3 regions of the Aliikangiella maris genome follow, and region 2 is predicted to be linked to each of the others. Evidence: predicted binding sites of a transcription regulator. Region 2 holds the regulator's gene; each other region holds the start of a gene.

Region 1 (6,314 bases), on a different contig from region 2:
AAAAATGTTAGTAAATAGTAAAGCCAATAACGCTTTCTGAGAATTAACTTTTTATGTTGCTCAACAGGCGCTGTAAACTTGGGAAAAGTCAGCCATAACCACAAAAATAAAATGAATCCAATTGAACCTATTATCAAATAAGCGGTGGAATAAGACAGCATTAATACAGCGAAAAACAACCAGATTACAGCATAAGTCACCAATGAAACAATGGCTTTAATTGAAATTAATTGCCCTAATACCGCTGGTGCTTCCGATTTGCTTAACCATTGAAGAGATAGCGAGTTATTAACTGTCTCAAAGTAGTGAAACCCGACTGACATTAAAACGGTGGTGGCGTAAAGTCCAATTTCAAAAGGAAACAGTCCGGTAATGGCAACACCAATACTCATTAAACATAAGGAAATGAGCGCCAAAGTTTGTTCACTAATAACCAACAATAAAAATACTGCGGTAAAGGCAAGAAATCCAGGAACTTCCCTTAAACTTTGTAACATACCAATTTCAGCGCCGGTAAATGCAGCCCGTTCAACAGCAAAATTGTTTAACATGGCCAACCACCCGGAGAAAGTGAGTGCCATTAAAACAGAAGTTAAAATGAGAAATGCTTTTTTACTACGATAAGATTCTGGAATGCTCAAGGGCCTGTCCTACATCGGTTATCCAAATCTGGTATCAGAGAATTTGAAATGACTATTCCAAAGCTATAAAACCTGATATCCAATACTCAATTTTAACTGATTATATCTATCTCTTCATGCGGTTACTAATGATAATCAGTGTAAATATAAATAACTATTTATGAGATATAAATCAATGAGTAAAACACTTTACTGACCGATTTATAGTCCCATTTTTAATCTCGCTTATAGTGTCATTTATAAATTGAGATTTTTTAGACTATTTGTCTTCAACAAAATGAAATAGTCATCAAATTTAATCAATTAGTCATAGAATTTAACTAAATTCGACACGTCACATTTTTCTTTCAACATTGCAAGTAAACACAACAAAACTAGTCTTTATCAGTTTGACCTAGATCACGGAGAAATGTCGCAAAATCGATTACATTAGTTTTAACTAATTTTGTTAATATGATTTGAAGGTGATATTTACCAAGTTTACTTGTCCCAAATATCATTTCAATCAAGTTCAATCCAATTGACAGGAGGTAGCAATGGGTGTTCTTAAAGAATTATTTACCAGCCCAGAAGGTTTAATGAGTTTATTTGTCATTTCATTTATGGTGTGTATGTTTATTTTATTGGCTTATTTAGCCATAAAAAAAATGAATCAAAAGCCACCGACACAATAATCGACTAACGGATTAATACTTTATTTTGCTGCTGGCTTACGTTGATTATTCTGTATACCAGCTGCCATCTTGTAGAGGTCGAATCCAAGGTTGTGAAAACCAATAAAATTCGCCCTTTACTTTCGTTGGCGCCGTACAATTGTAGCGCGAGCGCGCAAAAGGTATATCCTTTTCTGGTTTAAATATCCAGTTGTTTTCTGCTAGGCTAATCTTAGTTAAACGCCCCTGCCCCGATAAGTAGCATTGTATATCAACCGCTTTAAATGTGGGGTCAAGTTGTAATTGCAATTGGGGACGGTGTTGGTGATTAGTTAAAACATGCTCTGTCAGAATACGATTATTTTGATCAAGTAGCACAATATCAGTTATTGGTAATGCCTGTGTATTCACTTTTAATATAAAATCATTTATATCGCCATAATTTCCACCAAATGGAAAACGGGGAATAACTTGTTGGTCAACATTCACAGCCACTGCGCCTGAATGTTGGGCAAATCCGACAAAGCCAAGCGTTTTAAGAATTTTAGTCAAGGCTAAGTTAAACTCTCCATACGGATAAGCAAAAGCACGTATTTTTTGAGGAAAATGTTGCTCAATTAATTGTTGTGCTTGTAGTACTTCATTAGTAATGCGTTTATTCCATTGCGCGTCACTTTCATTGGCCAAGCGCCGAATCATATGCGGATGTGCTACTGAGTGATTTGCAATTGTAGCGCCATTTGCAGCCAGTTTACCGAGTGTTTCCCATGTCATTACTAATGACGACTGTTCTGTTATAGGCTGAGTATTTATAAAAACTGTAAATGGAAACCCGTAAGTTTTTAGAATTGGTGCAGCCTGGGTAGCAACCGATTGATAACCATCATCAAAAGTAATTAAAACTGTCTTTGGTGGAAATGGCTTTTGAGTCCTTAAATATTCAATAAACTGTGCTAAATGAATAACATTAAATTGATTGCTGGCCAAGTAAGCCATATGCTCACGAAATAACTGCGGGGATATACTCGTTGCAGAAGGGGTTTGCAGGTCAATATGATGATATTGTAACACTACCGCTGCATTACTATTAACAGCGAACAAAGCGGCCGCCCAATAGATAAAAATGCCAACTAACCTTTTTATCGACAATGTTTTATTGAATAATTTTTTCATAAGTTCAGATTGATAGACAAAAAAAAGAGCGAAATATTCGCTCTTTTTTAATTCAAATATTATTTCTTTTTTCGTGCAGGAGGCAAATCTGTACAGGTTCCTTCGTAAGCCTCAGCAGAAAATGCCAATGACTCAGAAAGTGTTGGATGAGGATGAACAGTTAATGCGATATCTTCTGCTTCACAACCCATTTCAATAGCAAGAGCCGCTTCACCAATAATTTCGCCTGCATTAATACCTACAATTGCAGCGCCGATAATACGATTGTTTGATTTATCATAAATACTTTTTGCAAAACCTTCGGTTCGCCCAGCACCAATTGCACGTCCACTCGCCGCCCAAGGGAATGACCCAACACCGTAATCAATACCTTTTTCTTTTGCTTCTTTTTCAGTTAAACCAACCCAGGCAATTTCTGGATCAGTGTAGGCAACACTTGGAATACATTGAGGTTCAAAAGCGTGCTTTTTACCGGCAATCACTTCAGCAACAACATGAGCTTCATGTGTCGCTTTATGCGCCAGCATAGGTTGACCAACCAGATCGCCAATGGCATAAATATTAGGAACATTAGTGCGTAATTGCTTATCGACCGCAATAAATCCTCGCTCATCAACATTAACGCCAGCTTTAGCAGCATCAACCAGATCACCATTTGGACGACGGCCAACTGCCGATAAAATACGATCATAACGTTGCGGCTCTTTGGGTGCTTTTTTGCCTTCAAAAGTTACCCACAGTCCATCATCTTTTGCTTCAACTTTAGTAACGCTTGTTTCTAACATGATTGACTCATATTGTTTACTAACGTAACGATGTAAAACTTTAACAACGTCTTTATCAGCTGCAGGCACTAATTGATCAAACATCTCGACAATATCAATTTTACTACCTAACGCACGATAAACAGTTGCCATTTCCAAACCGATAATACCGCCACCAATGACCAACATTTTTTCTGGCACATCTTTCAGTTCTAACGCACCAGTTGAATCGATAATTCGCTCGTCATCAGGCAAGAATGGTAATTGAACAACACGTGAGCCAGCAGCAATGATACAGTTTTCAAAGTTAATGGTTTTAACTTCGTCACTACCTTCAATAGATAAAGTATTAGATGAAGTAAATTTGGCAATGCCTTCAACCACTTTAACTTTACGCATTTTAGCCATACCGGCTAATCCTTTGGTCAGCTGACCAACAACACCTTCTTTATATTCACGGATTTTATCGATATCGATCGTTGGTTCACCAAAAGAAACACCATGAGACTCCATGCTTTTCGCTTCATCAATTACTTTGGCCGAATGTAATAAAGCTTTAGAAGGAATACAACCTACATTTAAACAAACGCCACCCAACGTTGAATATTTTTCAACCAAAACAACGTCTAAACCCAAGTCAGCTGCACGAAACGCTGCGGTGTATCCACCGGGTCCCGCACCAATCACAACAACTTGCGCTTTAATGTCATTACTCATAGTGTTTTCACCTTTTTCATTTGATTTGCCTGATGTGCATCGAGCACACCAGGAATTCCTAAAGGGTTCTGCTTATTTTAAAAGAACCCGTCGAATATCGTTTAAAGTCTGAGACAGATGAACTACAAACCGTGCCGCATCAGCACCATCAATAACACGATGATCATATGATAACGACATGGGTAGCATCAGCCGAGGTATAAATTCTTTGCCATTCCAAACCGGCTGCATTTTGTTCCGCGATAATCCTAAAATGGCAACGTCGGGCCATTTTACAATAGGCGAGAATGCAGTACCACCTATTCCTCCCAAGGATGAGATGGTAAAGCTACTTCCTTGCATGTCATCAGCTGATAATTTTTTCTCTCTTGCTTTGCCCGATATTTCCGCCAGCTCAGAAGCCAACTGGTATATACCCTTTTGATCAACATCACGAATCACCGGTACAGTCAGACCGTCGGGTGTTTCAACAGCAACACCTATATGATAATAATTTTTAAGAATAAGGTTTTCACCATCGTTTGCCAGCGAGGCATTAAACTTTGGCATAGCTTTTAAAGTATAGACCACGGCTTTCATAATAAAGGCAAGTGGCGTTAGCTTTACACCGTCGTGGGCCGCTTCGTCTTTGAGCGACTTACGGAACGCATCCAATTCGGTAATATCGGCATCTTCATGTTGGGTAACATGTGGAATACTAATCCAATTACGATGTAAATTAACACTACTGATCTTTTGAATTCTTGAAAGTGGTTTTTCTTCTACAGGTCCCCACTTTGCATGGTCAACTTCGGGCATTTGTGGTGTTGCAAATGCACCCGTAGCGGCAGTTGCTTTTGGTCTGGACAGTTCAAACTTAATATAATTTTGAACATCTTCTTTAAGCACTCGGTCTTTAGGTCCAGTTCCATTGATTTGCGATAAATCAGCACCTAGTTCGCGAGCAAAACGACGAACCGAGGGACTCGCATGGACCACACCGCCAGAAGCCCGCTTTTTCATTTGCGGATGCTCAGGTACTGGCGCAGTTTTCGTTGGTTTATTATTCATTTCAGGTGCTGAAGCTGTTACAGCGCTTGTATTACTTGACGCTGGAGCCGCGGGAGAGCTAGCAGCTGCACTTTTAGCCGGAGACGAACTACTAACCGTTTGCATCCGACCTATTTGATGACCTTGCGAAACTTTGTCACCAACTTTAACCGTTAATGCCAAAATCGTTCCAGCAGCAGGTGCAGGGACTTCCATAGTTGCTTTGTCAGTTTCCAGTACAATCAATCCCTGATCTTTGGTAACACTGTCACCTTCAGCAACTAATACTTCAATGACATCAACATCGCTGGCATCACCAATATCGGGAATCACCAAATCACTTTCTGCAGTTACCGATTCAACAGCCGGTTCAGCTGCATTAGATTCCGCAACAGCTTGCGGAGCACTCGCCGTTTCAGTTTCTTTAGGTTGCGCAGGCTCAGCAGCTTGAGGCGTGCTTCCACTAGCCGCAGCTTCAACCTCCAAAATTAATGAACCTTGAGACACTTTATCGCCTACACGGACATGGATTTTCTTAATAATACCGGCTTCACTTGACGGTACATCCATAGTCGCTTTATCTGTTTCAAGCGTGATTAATGAATCTTCTTTAGCAATTTGATCGCCTTCGGCAACCAAAATATCAATTATATCAACGTCACTGACATCGCCTATATCTGGGACATTGACCGAAATTAAATTACTCATTGTCAATCTCCTGCTTAGCTATATAGTGGGTTAGGTTTATTAATATCAATGTTATACCGCTTAAGCGCTTTAGTGACTTCTTTAACTGGGATTTCACCTTCATCAGCTAATGCTTTTAACGCTGCAACAACAATATAATAGCGATCTACTTCAAAGAAACGACGCAAGTTTTCGCGACTGTCACTACGTCCAAATCCATCAGTTCCCAAGACACTGTAACGTGCAGGCACAAACGCTCTAATTTGCTCTGCGTAAGATTTCATCGAGTCAGTTGACGCAATCACGGGCCCTTCTTGACCTTTCAAACAGCTTTCCACAAAACTTACCGTTGGCTTTTTAGATTCGGGGTCCATCAGATTTTGACGTGTTGCATTCATACCGTCACGCGCAAGTTCGTTAAAGCTGGTCACACTCCAGATATCTGCACTCACACCAAAATCTTCATCCAGTAAATCTGCAGCGGCAATCACTTCATTAAGAATCGAACCACAACCTAATAATTGCACTCTAGGAGGCTTTTTCTTGGCGCGAGTTTTTTTGCCTTCTTTGAGTAAATACATTCCTTTAATAATGCCCTCTTCACTTCCTTCAGGCATCTCACCATGTACATAGTTTTCATTGAGTGTTGA
Region 2 (6,314 bases):
CAAAATAATCTTGAGTAAGCATGTAGTGATTTAAGCATTAAGATAATTGGTATCACAACAATATCTGACTAACAAGCATACTATTTTAGTCATTTCATTTTTTGCAATCATGAAATTTATAATTTAAAACATCGATGTTAAAACTGGGATATTAATTTCTGATCTAGATCATTCTCTTTTCAATTTAGCCTGTTAAGCTACCTGCTGTTACCAGTCGAAACCTGATTAACGATATGTCTATCAGTTACAACCGAGAAGGGGAGAGAAGTCATTGCAATCACTAAAGCTTGAGTGGGATGAAAACCTGCTGAACAAGTATGATGTTTCTGGCCCTAGATACACTTCGTACCCAACTGCACTGGAGTTTTCCGATGAATATATGCAGAGCGATTATATTACTTGTCTTGAAAATATTGCGCAGGATAAATCTTTGTCACTGTATATTCATATCCCTTTTTGCCAAAATATTTGCTATTACTGCGCTTGTAATAAAGTCATTACTAAAGATAAAAGTAAAACCATTCAATATGTTGAAAATCTGGTCCGCGAAATTCAGTTGGTGTCCTCGCACCTAAAAGCAAAAACATTAAAACAAATTCATTGGGGAGGTGGGACGCCAACTTACTTATCAATGAAACAGATAGCATTAATTATGGATACTATTAGGACTTGTTTTGATGTACCTGATGATGTATCGACCGAAGTCTCTATCGAAGTGGATCCAAGGGCTTTGGCAATTACCGATATTAAAGTATTGGCTCAAATGGGGTTTAATCGCATGAGTATGGGCGTTCAGGATTTTGACCCTAAAGTTCAGCAGTCGATCAACCGCATCCAGTCTTTTGAAATAACTCGTGATTTAATTAATGAAGCAAGAAAGCATGGCTTTCGTTCGATTAATCTCGATTTGATTTATGGATTACCTTTACAAACTCGAGAAACATTTGCCGCGACTTTAGACAAAGTTATTCAAATATCTCCTGATAGAATATCTGTTTTTAATTATGCACACTTGCCTCATCGTTTTAAACCACAGCGTCGAATCAAAAGTGCTGAGCTACCAACTCCAGTGGAGAAATTGGCCATTTTTGCCTATATCATTGATAAACTTCAACAAAGCGGTTATTGCTATATAGGTATGGATCACTTCGCCAAGCCTGATGATGAATTGGCTATCGCGCAAAATAATCAGCAATTACATCGTAATTTTCAAGGCTATACAACACACGAGGAATATGAATTAATCGGCGTAGGGGTTTCTGCGATTGGTTCGTTGAATGGGCAATACCATCAAAATGTCAGAGAAGTTGATAGTTATTATCATTTACTTGAGCAGGGTCAGCTACCCACTTGGCGTGGAGCGAGTATGACTTTTGATGACACGATTAGGAAAAATGTCATATTTGATTTAATTTGTCACTTTTATCTAGATATAAATCAGATTGAAACTCGCTATCATATTAATTTTAAAACCTATTTTTCTCGCGAACTAAAGATGCTTCAACCGCTAATTGAAGATAAACTTATTACTTATTCAGGCGATTCAATTCAAGTCTTTGCTAAAGGCCGATTACTGATTCGTAATATTTGCATGACATTTGACGCCTATTTAAATGAGTTACAGGAAATCAGGTGTTTTTCAAAAGTTATCTAAATGACTGATTCAGCTTTATTTAAGCGCAAATAGATTGAGTAAATGATTAAAATGATAATTTTGTTGGCTTTTCTATTTTGTGAATATCGTTAATTTTTGTGAAAATTGGCTCCCTTGAATATATAAATTGAGTATAATGCACCTGTATATTCAAAACAAAGGGTGGGTCAAAGTTGTCTTCGAATAATTTTTTGCATAGTGAAATAAAGTGTCAGACCTGTAGTATTAGACGATTGTGTCTACCCGTGATGTTAGCTGATTCTGATATCGAACATCTCGAAAATATTGTTCAACGCAAAAAGGTACTGAAAAAAGGCGACTTTTTGTTCCATGCCGGTGATACATTTGATGCAATACACGCTATTCGCTCTGGCAGTCTCAAAACCTACACCATCAGTTCTGATGGTACGGAACAAATTACCGGATTTCATTTACCCGGTGAAATAGTTGGTTTAAATGCAATTAGCAGTACACAGTATCCTAGTTTTGCCAAAGCCTTGGAAACTTCACTGGTTTGTTCCATCCCCTTTGATAAACTTGAAGCACTCTCACGGGAATTGCCCGGCTTACAAAAGCAGCTTTTTAAGATTATGAGCGGCGAGATTCGCGAAGAGCAAGATTTAATGATGTTGCTCAGTAAAAAGAATGCTGACGAGCGGTTTGCGGCTTTTATTATAAACTTTTCTGGTCGTTTTAAACGCCGAGGCTTATCCAATAAGGAATTCCAGTTGACCATGACTCGTGGCGATATTGGTAATTATTTGGGCTTAGCCGTAGAAACAGTAAGTCGCTTGGTAACCCGTTTGCAAAAGCAAGGGCTCATATCGATTCAAGATCGTTATATTCAAATTAAAGATATGGAAGGCTTAAGTTCCTTAGCTGGTACATCTTGTCATGTATAATAGATTTTAAGTGTTTGAGATAATTTATTTTATTGAGTACTCAAGGTTAAATTATTTATATTTGAATAGCTCATTTATTAAGAGGAACTGTGAGTTATATTGGTAGGCAATTCTATGAGGATGAATTTGGCAAATGATTGACAAGTCATTTATTTCAGGACTCATATTATCTGGTGGTGCGGGTCGCAGACTAGAAGGAAAAGATAAAGGACTACAACAATTCCAACAAAAACCTTTGATCGAGCATCAAATAGATTGGCTGGCAGACCAGGTAGGAGAATTAATTATTTCTGCTAACCGTCATTTAGTAACTTATCAACAATATGGATATCTGGTTGTTACCGATCAACGAGAAGGTTATGCTGGACCGCTTGCAGGCATAGAGCAAGGGCTGCAAATTATGAAGAATGACTGGTTATTTGTTTTACCTGTCGATGTACCACTCCTACCTAAAATATTAATTCATCAACTTGTGCAACAAATTCAGTTTTCTGATTCTGCTTATTATTTAGTGACTGATGTAAGAGAGCATTACTTATGTATGTTGCTAAATCGATCTTGTCATAACACTGTCAGTCAATTACTCAATCAAAAGACTTATCGTGTAAGAGATTTCCTCAAGCAAATAAAGGCAACGCCAGTTAATTTGAATATTGAAGAGTCCGCATTTCGAAATTTAAATTATCTGGCAGATTATCAATCGGTCTAGTTATTTTGATTTTAAGTCAATTTCAAGAAAAGCACTGATCGCAGTGCTACTTGTGATTTTAATCCCTTGTTTGCTTGGTCTGTCTTTAACTTCACTTTCAAGAACTTGTTTATTAACACATAAAGTGAATTTTAATTGAGAGCCAAAATCAAAGAGTAACTCAGCATTGTTATTGGTAGTTTTAACCATATATTGAATTTGGTTTAGAGGATTCAGAGTGATTGAATCTTTTATTTCTCCGGTGTTTAATAATTGTTGAGCCTCGGCTTGGCTCACTCTAAAGGTGATGCAATCGGATTGAATTTTTAAATACATAAGTGCTATGAGTAAGTTGGTTAAACAAAAATAAGCTAAAGTAAATTCAAATAGCCGTAATCAATAAAACAACCATTTTTCTTTAGTCGATTAACGATAAACACAATTAAAACCAATAAGGTATGGTTGGATAAAACTCGACTTTCTCCCCAGTTGCTAAACTCTCAGTGGATTCTTTCAGATAAATCCAACCATTTGCATTGAGTAGTGGTTTAATTTTAAATGATTCTTGTCCAGGTAAAATGTTACAAGTTAACTGTGCATGCTGATTAATCTGTGCAAATGATTTTAGTATCGCTGCAAATCCAGGCCTTTTTGTAAACGCCTCATTGCATATTGCGGTAACTGGTTTTTCATCTGCTTGAGCTAGCAGGCGTTGGATTAGTCGAAATACAAAAAATCGTAAACCTAAATTTGCTGAAATAGGATTACCAGGTAATCCAAAGTAAAATGTGCCATTAGGAAATTTTGCAAATAAAATAGGTTTGCCTGGTTTGATTTTTATTTTATGAAATATAATCTGACCGCCAAGCTGTTTGATGATTTTGGGTATGAAGTCAAAGTCACCCATTGATACCGCACCACTACTAATAATGATGTTGGTATTTTTATTTAGTGCTGAAGTAAGGTCGTCTGCAAATTTTTTCGAATCATCGTGGTTGGTTCCTGCATTGTAAACATCAACAGGTAATGACTTAAGCCAGCTAACCATGTAAGGCGTATTAGAATTTCGAATTTGACCTGGTTTAAGTGTTTGTTCAGGGTGATCAACCAATTCTTTTCCTGTCGCAAAGAGTGCGATAGAAGGGCGTTGATAAACGCAGATATTACCAATGCCTTGCGCGGTAAGCGCCATAATTTTATTGGTATTAATAATTTCTCCCTTTTTTATCAGTGGCTGGTCTTTTTGAAAATCTTCACCTGCATAACGAATATTGGCGGCTACTTTAACCGGTGAAAAACACAGTACGCTATTATTTTCTAGCTGTGTATTTTCGATAGGAATAACACTATCAAAAGCTGATGGAACTGGTGCGCCAGTCATGATTTTCCAAGCTTTATTTTGACATTCATTGCTATCAATATTCAGGGGTAAATCTTCGCCAGCAGCACCAGTACCAAGCAATGATAATTTTACTGGGCTTTGTTGGCTCGCAGAAACCAGGTCTCTTGCGTTGACAGCATACCCGTCCATTGCTGAGTTATTGAAAGGAGGTACGGATTCTTTGGTGTTGATATCTTGCGCAGCGACGCAGGTTAGTGCTTTATCAAGCGAAATAAATACTTGTTCTATTGGAGAGGCATGTTGATTGATTAAATCAAGTGCTTGTGAAAACTCAATCAAGTAGTTTTCTGTATAGGGATTATCTTTATTATCATTCATATGGCTTTAACCTCCCACTGAAGCCAAATTAGGTATAAAACCAGTATTGCCGTCATGTAAAAAGTGTTGTTTGCGTTTATTGCCAAGTAAACGACACAGAGTCTCTTTTAAGGCTTCTTTTTGTGAATCAGCTTTCAACAAGTGACGAATACTAAATCCACCTTCGCCAAACAAGCATAAATGAAATTCGCCCATCGCTGAAATGCGTAAACGATTACAGGTGTCACAGAAATCAGAATCATAAGGTGCTATCACGCCAAACGTACCTTGATAATCTTCGTGATAATATTCAATAGCGGGTCCTGCGCCAGGCTCTTTTTCTTTTCTTATCCAACCATTGTTGACTAAATGGTTTTTTAATAAATCAGCGGAGACATGATATTGCTTAAAATATTCAAGATTGTCGCCAGTTTGCATTAATTCAATAAATCGCATGCTAAGTCGATTATTTTTGAGCAAGTTTTCATATTCATGAAATTGATGAGAATTAATGTTTTTAAGTAAGACTGCGTTAAGTTTTATTTTTTTTAAAGCTAAAGTCTGGGCAAAATAAATTCCGTCAAGAATTTCTTGTAAACGATTATGCCCAGTCAAACTGTGAAATAACTTGGGATCTAGGCTATCTACACTGACGTTAAGATTGGTAAGACCGGCGTCAACCCAAGCTTGAATACGTTGTTTAAGTTTATAGCCATTGGTAGTTGTGGCAATTTGTTGAATTCCGGGGATGTTTTTTACGGTACGAATGATTTCGACAAAATCTTTGCGAATGCTGGGTTCGCCACCTGTGAGACGGACTTTAAAAACACCTAATTCAGCAAAAGCTGTCATCAGATTTTTGATTTCGCTCACTGTAAGAAAAGATTTCTTTTTATCGCCCTGATAACCATCAGGCAAACAATATGTACAAGAAAAATTGCATACGTCAGTGATTGACAGGCGTATATACGGAAATTGTCGACCCTGAGGGTCGATAAGTTGATTATTCAAATCTTTCTCCTTTCCAAATGTGGGAGGTCAACCGATTTCTCTGTTAACCCTGGCAGTTATTGCTGCGGCCAAACTAACTTATTTTATTTTGTTTCAATTCTTATCGTGCATCGATACACTGCCAAGAAATAAAAAATAAAACTTAGTTAAGTAAGGCTCGGAGTTGTAATGTAATATTGCTTATCTTACTGCTAAATGAGAATGAACGCTAGTTATTCATTGTTAGCAATATTAATATCCACAATAAAATTATTGTTTATATTAAGGGTAAGCAAACCAATAATGTCAAAATTTGTCATTTGATTGACTCGTAATTATATGGTTGATTGTGTAAATAAGAGTTTAAACTCATTGACAAAA
Region 3 (6,314 bases), on a different contig from region 2:
GCGAGAGTCCATGATAACCCGCAAGCCCGGCAAGCGGCCAATTCGATTAATGCTAAGGCATTTACAACCGATAACCATATCTTTTTGGGCGCAGGACAAAGTGCCAACGATTTGCAACTTATGGCGCATGAAGCCACTCACGTCGTGCAGCAAACTTTGGGTGCTTTATCGGTCGGTGAAGCCAATGTTTTTCGAGATCCGCTAGAGCAGCTGATTGAAAATGATGAGTCAGAATGGCAGGCTTCAGGTGATCATTTAGCACTACTTAATCTGGGTGGACAGTGGGCACTGTTACCTGGTGGCTTTATTCTCACTCATCAACCGTCAACGCTAGAAGCAGCGCAAGGCGTTAATGGACGACTGGCTGATCAGGGTACTATTATGGGCGTACCCTCAACCGGCGCATCAGGTTCTCGATTTATTCGAATTGGTACACGTCGAGCCATTCAGCTCGATGCGGGACGTGGGGCTCGAGTGACGGCGGCAATTTATATGGATCAGGTACATGGATTGATGGGGCGTATGGGGTTAAGTGAAATATCGCAACTGAAAATTATTCATATTCATCGAGACCATGTTTCTGAAATCGCACGTATTGCAGTCGAATTTAATCTGTCACCCGGCAGCATTGCCATTCCTCAAGAGTTTGTTACCGGCACTATTCGACGTGATTTACAGCGTGCTATTCGAGAGTTGCGCAATCAAGGTGGTGACTGGACCGGTTGGGTACCCGGACAAATCAGCAAAAATCGCAGTGGTACCAATGAATTTACTTTAACTCGTTCAACTCATGGTGATGTCACCATTGAATACTTATCGCTGCCAGGCGCAATGCAGCATTTATCTAGTGGTTCAAGAGTCACCGCTAAACAAGTCGATACCGCCAGCTTTATCACGCGAGTGACCCGTCGTAGTGACGGTGCCAGGGTGATTACTTTAGGGGATGTGCGATTTAATGATCTCGAACTGTTTCGTAATGCCATGGGAGCAACTCGTTTTAATGATTTTTTTAGAGGCGTCACTACAATTAATGGATTCAGTCACCATGCGGGCCGTATGGAAACCGGGGATATTCGCGGCTTAATGGCAATGCTAGATGCAACGCTCTATAAAAACGGACAACTTAATGTGGTTGTGCAGACTGATTTAACGCAGCATTCTCAAACTAGGCAAGATACGATCGAATTGATGCGTCGCTTGGGTATTAACGTCACGATCAGTGAGCGTGCACAAGCCGTTGGAGAAGGTTCATCGGGTGTTACGGCAACCCGCGATAGTGTGACCGCTTACGGTAGCCGAGCGACACAGTTAACCACTATCCAAAGCCCATTGACTGGTGCTATTCAGCGACTACAAACCTTACATGAGTCAAAGTCAACATTACGTGCCTGGCGCTCAGTATTTAGTGGCCGTGGTGTCGATGTGGATAGGACAATCAGTGAAATTGACACCTCAATGGAGACGCTGCGAGGCAGTATTCGGCAAGCCAGTGAAGCGGCTGCCAGAGTTAGAACCAGCGGTGGTACTACCGCTGCGGGGGCACGTGACTATACCGCAGGGACACAGGGCGCAGCTTATCAGCGTGCACTGGCTGCCATTCCTGCAACGACGCCAGCGGAAACCATGATTGGGCCTGCTGGATTTGAAACTTTGCGTCAGTATCGACGGCGCAACATTAATCAAGCGCCTAGACAAGTTGCTTTGGAAGCGGCATTAAGAAACGGCACTTATTCTGATACCGCTTTTAGTTATATGCTTTCACAAATGGATCCGACTATTCGCGATAGTGTTTTATATGGCAAAAGAGGCGGACCAAGACCCAGGGATGTGGCTTTTCGCCGGTTGCGTGCGCAGTATATATTTCAACAAAATATCTTGCCAAATGGTCATACTGTTTCGTTAGCTGGTATGTCGCGGGGACGCCGAATAGGGGCTCGCGGAGTTGGCGGGCTACTGGCGGGTATAGAACTGGCTAATATTGGTATGGAAGGTTATCAAAGTTATCAAATGGCCCACAATACCAGCCGTCGCAGACATGTTGCACCATTTTTAAGACGTATTGCCTGGTGGAACCAAATGGGCGTAATGCCACGTTTAGGGGCTGTAGATGAGGGGATATTTTCAAATGATTATTTTAGTAATCCGGCAACTGTTATTGAAGGATTAAAAGAAGATCGCTGGGATGGTCTATGGATTGCTCATAGTGATAATGATCCAGCATTGCCTGATGCGCAAGTACTCAGACTCGGCGTATTTTTAGCTCAAAATATTCGAAACTATGATGAGTTTGCCGCTTATTTTATTGATGGTGGCCAAGATGCAATTACTTGGGTGGGCGATGGCAGTTTTTCTGAGCGCAGGTGGTTGGTGAAAGCCGGTGGCTATGATACCGATTGGGAAAATGAAACCACTGAAAGGTGGGTTGAAGTGCCGCTGTTGACGCAATTAATGCAAACTTATGTTCGTCACATGATTACCAATACCGAAACATTACTTGATATGCAGGGGCGAGGTGAAGCACCAACTGCGGAACAACCTGATCCGAAACTGGGCGGTTTAACTGTTGCCATACAAACTCGATTTGGCAACAAACCCTGGAAAGCTGAATTTAAAACGCCGCAATCTTCGACCACGGTTTATGTTGCCACTCAAGGACGTAATATCGGATTGCTTGCTCGAGAAGTAGAGTGGTGGTCAAGTAATCCAAGTTTTTATGTTTATGGAGAACAAGGTGGTCGATATCAGGTTGGTGGGGCTGATTATAATACTTACGCTGCGTTGCGCCGACTCACTACGCAAAAAACGCAGTTGAATATTGGTCAAAGAGGAATGTGGGAAGAAACAACCTCAGTAGCGCTTGAATCGGGTATGGTAGAAATTGACAAAAGTTTACTTGAACCAGTACCGGAGCTTGGTGATTTTCCTATACCAAGTGGACAGACTCAAATGGGTTGAACTTAAGAACATATTACGTGGATATTGCATGTGTGAAAAGTAAATTGGTTATCTATTAAAAATGTGACTAAAAAATAAAAATAATCAAATTAAAAAAGCGAAAATGTGAGTTAGCATTTGTGCCAGAAGCAATCTGGTTAAGACAATTTTTATTACCGACGAAAAATTTTGGTGGCAGCAAAATCAACAGAGTCAACAGTTTGATTATGCCGAAATGACAAGAAAAATGTCGCAACCATGGGAGTCAGTTGCTTGATAAATACACGAAGTTAAATGCTGATTATCGATATTTTTTTACCATTTGTTAGCCAGGATATTTAAAATTAAACCTAAATAAATTGTGGTTAAAGTTATTGATTTTGCTCAACTTTTTAGTTGAACGTTTTATAATAAACTGATATGCAAGCGGGTTTTAATCTAAGTATTAAGCGCAAAAATATGTCAGTTTGTAATCAATAGAAGAAATCTTAAAAAGCATCTTAATTATTGTCTATCAGTTCACAAAATAGTCACTAAATTCACATGTCATTATCAATCTTTTTAATTTAGAATGCCGCAAAATTTCAAAATCAATTGATATTTATCAATATTCTTTGCGGTCAGTCTGATTAGACTGTGCGCGCTTCTAACTAACATTATAACTAAGGTTAATGACAATGAAAAAACTAACCATTGCTTTGGCAATTTCTGCTGCCTTATCGACACCTTTCGTTGCTGCACAAGACAATGCTGATAACTGGATTTTCCGCGTTGGCGTCGCGCATGTTTCTCCTAATGATGACAGTGGAGAAGTTTTAGGTGGCGGCGTTGGTGTTGATTCAGATACAGGATTAGCATTTAGTGCAACTTATATGGTTGATGCAAACTGGGGTGTTGAAGTATTAGGCGCACTGCCATTTTCTCATGATATTGTTGGTACTGGTTCTTTATCAGGTGCCAAATTAGGTGAAACTAAACATTTACCTCCAGTGGTCAGTCTGGTTTACCAATGGGGTGAAGAAACCCAATTCCATGTTGGTGCTGGTTTAAACTATACCGTTTTCTTTGAAGAAGAGAGCAGTAGCACATTAGACACAGCATTAAATGCACAAGCTAAGTTAGATCTGGAATCTTCAACGGGTCTTGCATTTAAAGTAGGCTTTGATACACCAATGACTGATGGCTGGAAATTTACTGGTAGCCTTCGTTATATTCAGATTGACACAACTGCTGATGTTATTATCAATGACTCTGTAGCCGCCAGTGTTGATGTTGATATTGACCCTTGGGTTGTAATGTTAGGTGTTTCAACAACTTTTTAATTAATAATACGGATGTGTCTAAGTTCTAGGGCACATCGTTAAGACTGCATTAAAGCAAACCTTATTGTAAAGGTTTGCTTTTTTATTTTAAGCTATTGCCAATATTTTATCGATTTTTACGCCGTGTCGCTGCATGAACTTTGATAACAAATTATGTTAATATTAAAGTCATTCAGTTCATAATATACTGAGTGAATAAAAAGGTATTAAACGGGTAACATATGGATAACTCTTATTATCAGCCGGGACAAGCAGGCACTGTTAATACTTCAAGTCAACCACCAAAAAGCTTTATTCTAGCACTCATATTTTGTATTTTGGGAACGCCATTTTGTGGCATGTTGTATTTGGGTCGATTTAAAAGGGGATTAGTGTATTTAGCATTTGTTTTGCTCGCTATTTCGACCTTTTATGCCGATTTAAAAATAATAGAAAAATTTTCAGTTGAATCTATCTGGCTGATACAACTAATCATTCTCCTTGTCGGCATATTTGATTGCTGGCGTTGTTATAAGCAAATTAAGCCACATACGCTTATGCCACTATATAGTCGCTGGTATGTGGTATTACCCTATGTCTTTGGTTATATAATAGGGATTAATTTGGTAAAAAGCTTTTTAGTTGAAACTTATCAGGTGAGCTCAGTTAACATGGCGCCTAATTATTACCGAAATGATATTTTATATGTTGATAAAAGAAAGTCAGCATTAACTTATTTAAACGGTAATGTATTATATATCAATGAAAATAGCGCAATGTACGAAATGGCAAAACGTGGTAATACCGTTTTATACTTAAAGTCGATCGACAGTCCGCAGGCGTTTCAAGGTAGAATTATCGGTGTGCCGGGTGATACGCTTCACTTTACTGGGCATTCATTCGAAATTACACACTGTAATGAACAGGGATGTAATGAGGTTGTTGTAGGTCGTCAGCTATTGAATAATCAGCATCATTTGATAGAGAATGAACAGCTTGCTAATTCAGATGAGTTACTTCTTTATGAGCAAAAGATAGAGAATGTAACATTTAATATTTTGCACAACCAAAATGGATTTTCAGAAAGTTGCCAGTTAGTAGATGGTAATACTTTTCAAGTTTTGCCTGATCAGGTTTTTATTATGGGAGATAACCGGGATAACAGTTATGATTCTCGATTTTTTGGAATGGTTTCTATTTCAAATATTATTGGTGAAGTGCTGTAATTTAAATCAGTAATAAACCGAATGATTATTAATAAAGTTATTGAGTGATTTAATTTGATTGAAGTATTTGTATTAGCGTTTGCATTGAGTATGGATGCATTTGCTGTTTCTGTTGGTTTAGGTTCTAAAAATCAGCAAAGCCAATTTCGTTTAGGGTTAACTTGCGCAATTTATTTTGGCTTATTTCAAGGCTTGATGCCTTTGATTGGCTACTTAGGTGGAAAGGGCGTCTTAGGATTTATTGAAGATTATGCTAATTGGATAGCTTTTGCTTTATTACTCTTAATTGGTGCAAAAATGATTTATGAGTCAATTAGTGAAGGCATTGAAGAAGATATTGTGAAAATTTCTCATCGAGTGATGTTGACGCTGGCAATTGCAACGAGTATTGATGCGATGGCCGCTGGCTTTAGTTTAACTTTACTGAACGTGAATGCTTTTATTGCTTGTCTACTGATTGGTATAATAACTTTCATAATGAGCTGGTTTGGGGTAATAGTTGGTATAAAAAATGGTACCTGGCTAGAGAGTAAAGCTGAGCTTTTAGGTGGCGTGATACTCATATTAATTGGTATTAAAATTCTACTATTCTGATTATTCAATTTAATTGAGTGCTTGTTTGATGCTTTAGTATTATGTCATTCGGGTGCTCCAAAATCTTATAATTAGCGTATGTAGCCTGATAGTGCTTTATTTGCTTTAAAAAAAACAATACTTATCAGGTTAAACCTAAATGAATATATTTATTCTCGATGAAGATATTCAGCGCTGTGCTGAATATCACTGTGATAAACATGTCGTTAAAATGATATTAGAAAGCGTTCAGCTACTCTGTACCGCATTAAATAAAAAA

The links. The regulator FNR, encoded in region 2, switches genes on or off when oxygen is low (the NO sensors DNR and NnrR bind a similar motif). The targets are predictions, from matches to a motif close to TTGATNTANATCAA.
Region 1: the regulator FNR is predicted to act here: its motif matches at 1,031-1,044, upstream of ABVT42_RS12015 (DUF3149 domain-containing protein).
Region 3: the regulator FNR is predicted to act here: its motif matches at 3,529-3,542, upstream of ABVT42_RS03665 (OmpW/AlkL family protein).

What each region holds. Positions count from the first base shown of each region.
Region 1 is NZ_JBFDAH010000011.1:97,569-103,882, reverse strand. Features, by position in the region: gene ABVT42_RS12020 (MFS transporter) at 1-641, opposite strand, end outside; gene ABVT42_RS12015 (DUF3149 domain-containing protein) at 1,178-1,315, shown strand; gene ABVT42_RS12010 (polysaccharide deacetylase family protein) at 1,361-2,395, opposite strand; gene lpdA (dihydrolipoyl dehydrogenase) at 2,527-3,948, opposite strand; gene aceF (dihydrolipoyllysine-residue acetyltransferase) at 4,021-5,685, opposite strand; gene aceE (pyruvate dehydrogenase (acetyl-transferring), homodimeric type) at 5,700-6,314, opposite strand, start outside.
Region 2 is NZ_JBFDAH010000001.1:433,243-439,556, forward strand. Features, by position in the region: gene ABVT42_RS01960 (glucosaminidase domain-containing protein) at 1-18, shown strand, start outside; gene hemN (oxygen-independent coproporphyrinogen III oxidase) at 272-1,654, shown strand; gene fnr (fumarate/nitrate reduction transcriptional regulator Fnr) at 1,828-2,556, shown strand; gene mobA (molybdenum cofactor guanylyltransferase MobA) at 2,690-3,265, shown strand; gene ABVT42_RS01980 (DUF7009 family protein) at 3,266-3,580, opposite strand; gene ABVT42_RS01985 (molybdopterin molybdotransferase MoeA) at 3,687-4,964, opposite strand; gene moaA (GTP 3',8-cyclase MoaA) at 4,971-5,954, opposite strand; molybdenum cofactor riboswitch at 5,945-6,129, opposite strand.
Region 3 is NZ_JBFDAH010000003.1:79,669-85,982, reverse strand. Features, by position in the region: gene ABVT42_RS03670 (eCIS core domain-containing protein) at 1-2,955, shown strand, start outside; gene ABVT42_RS03665 (OmpW/AlkL family protein) at 3,612-4,256, shown strand; gene lepB (signal peptidase I) at 4,478-5,461, shown strand; gene ABVT42_RS03655 (manganese efflux pump MntP) at 5,516-6,055, shown strand; gene ABVT42_RS03650 (pyrimidine dimer DNA glycosylase/endonuclease V) at 6,195-6,314, shown strand, end outside.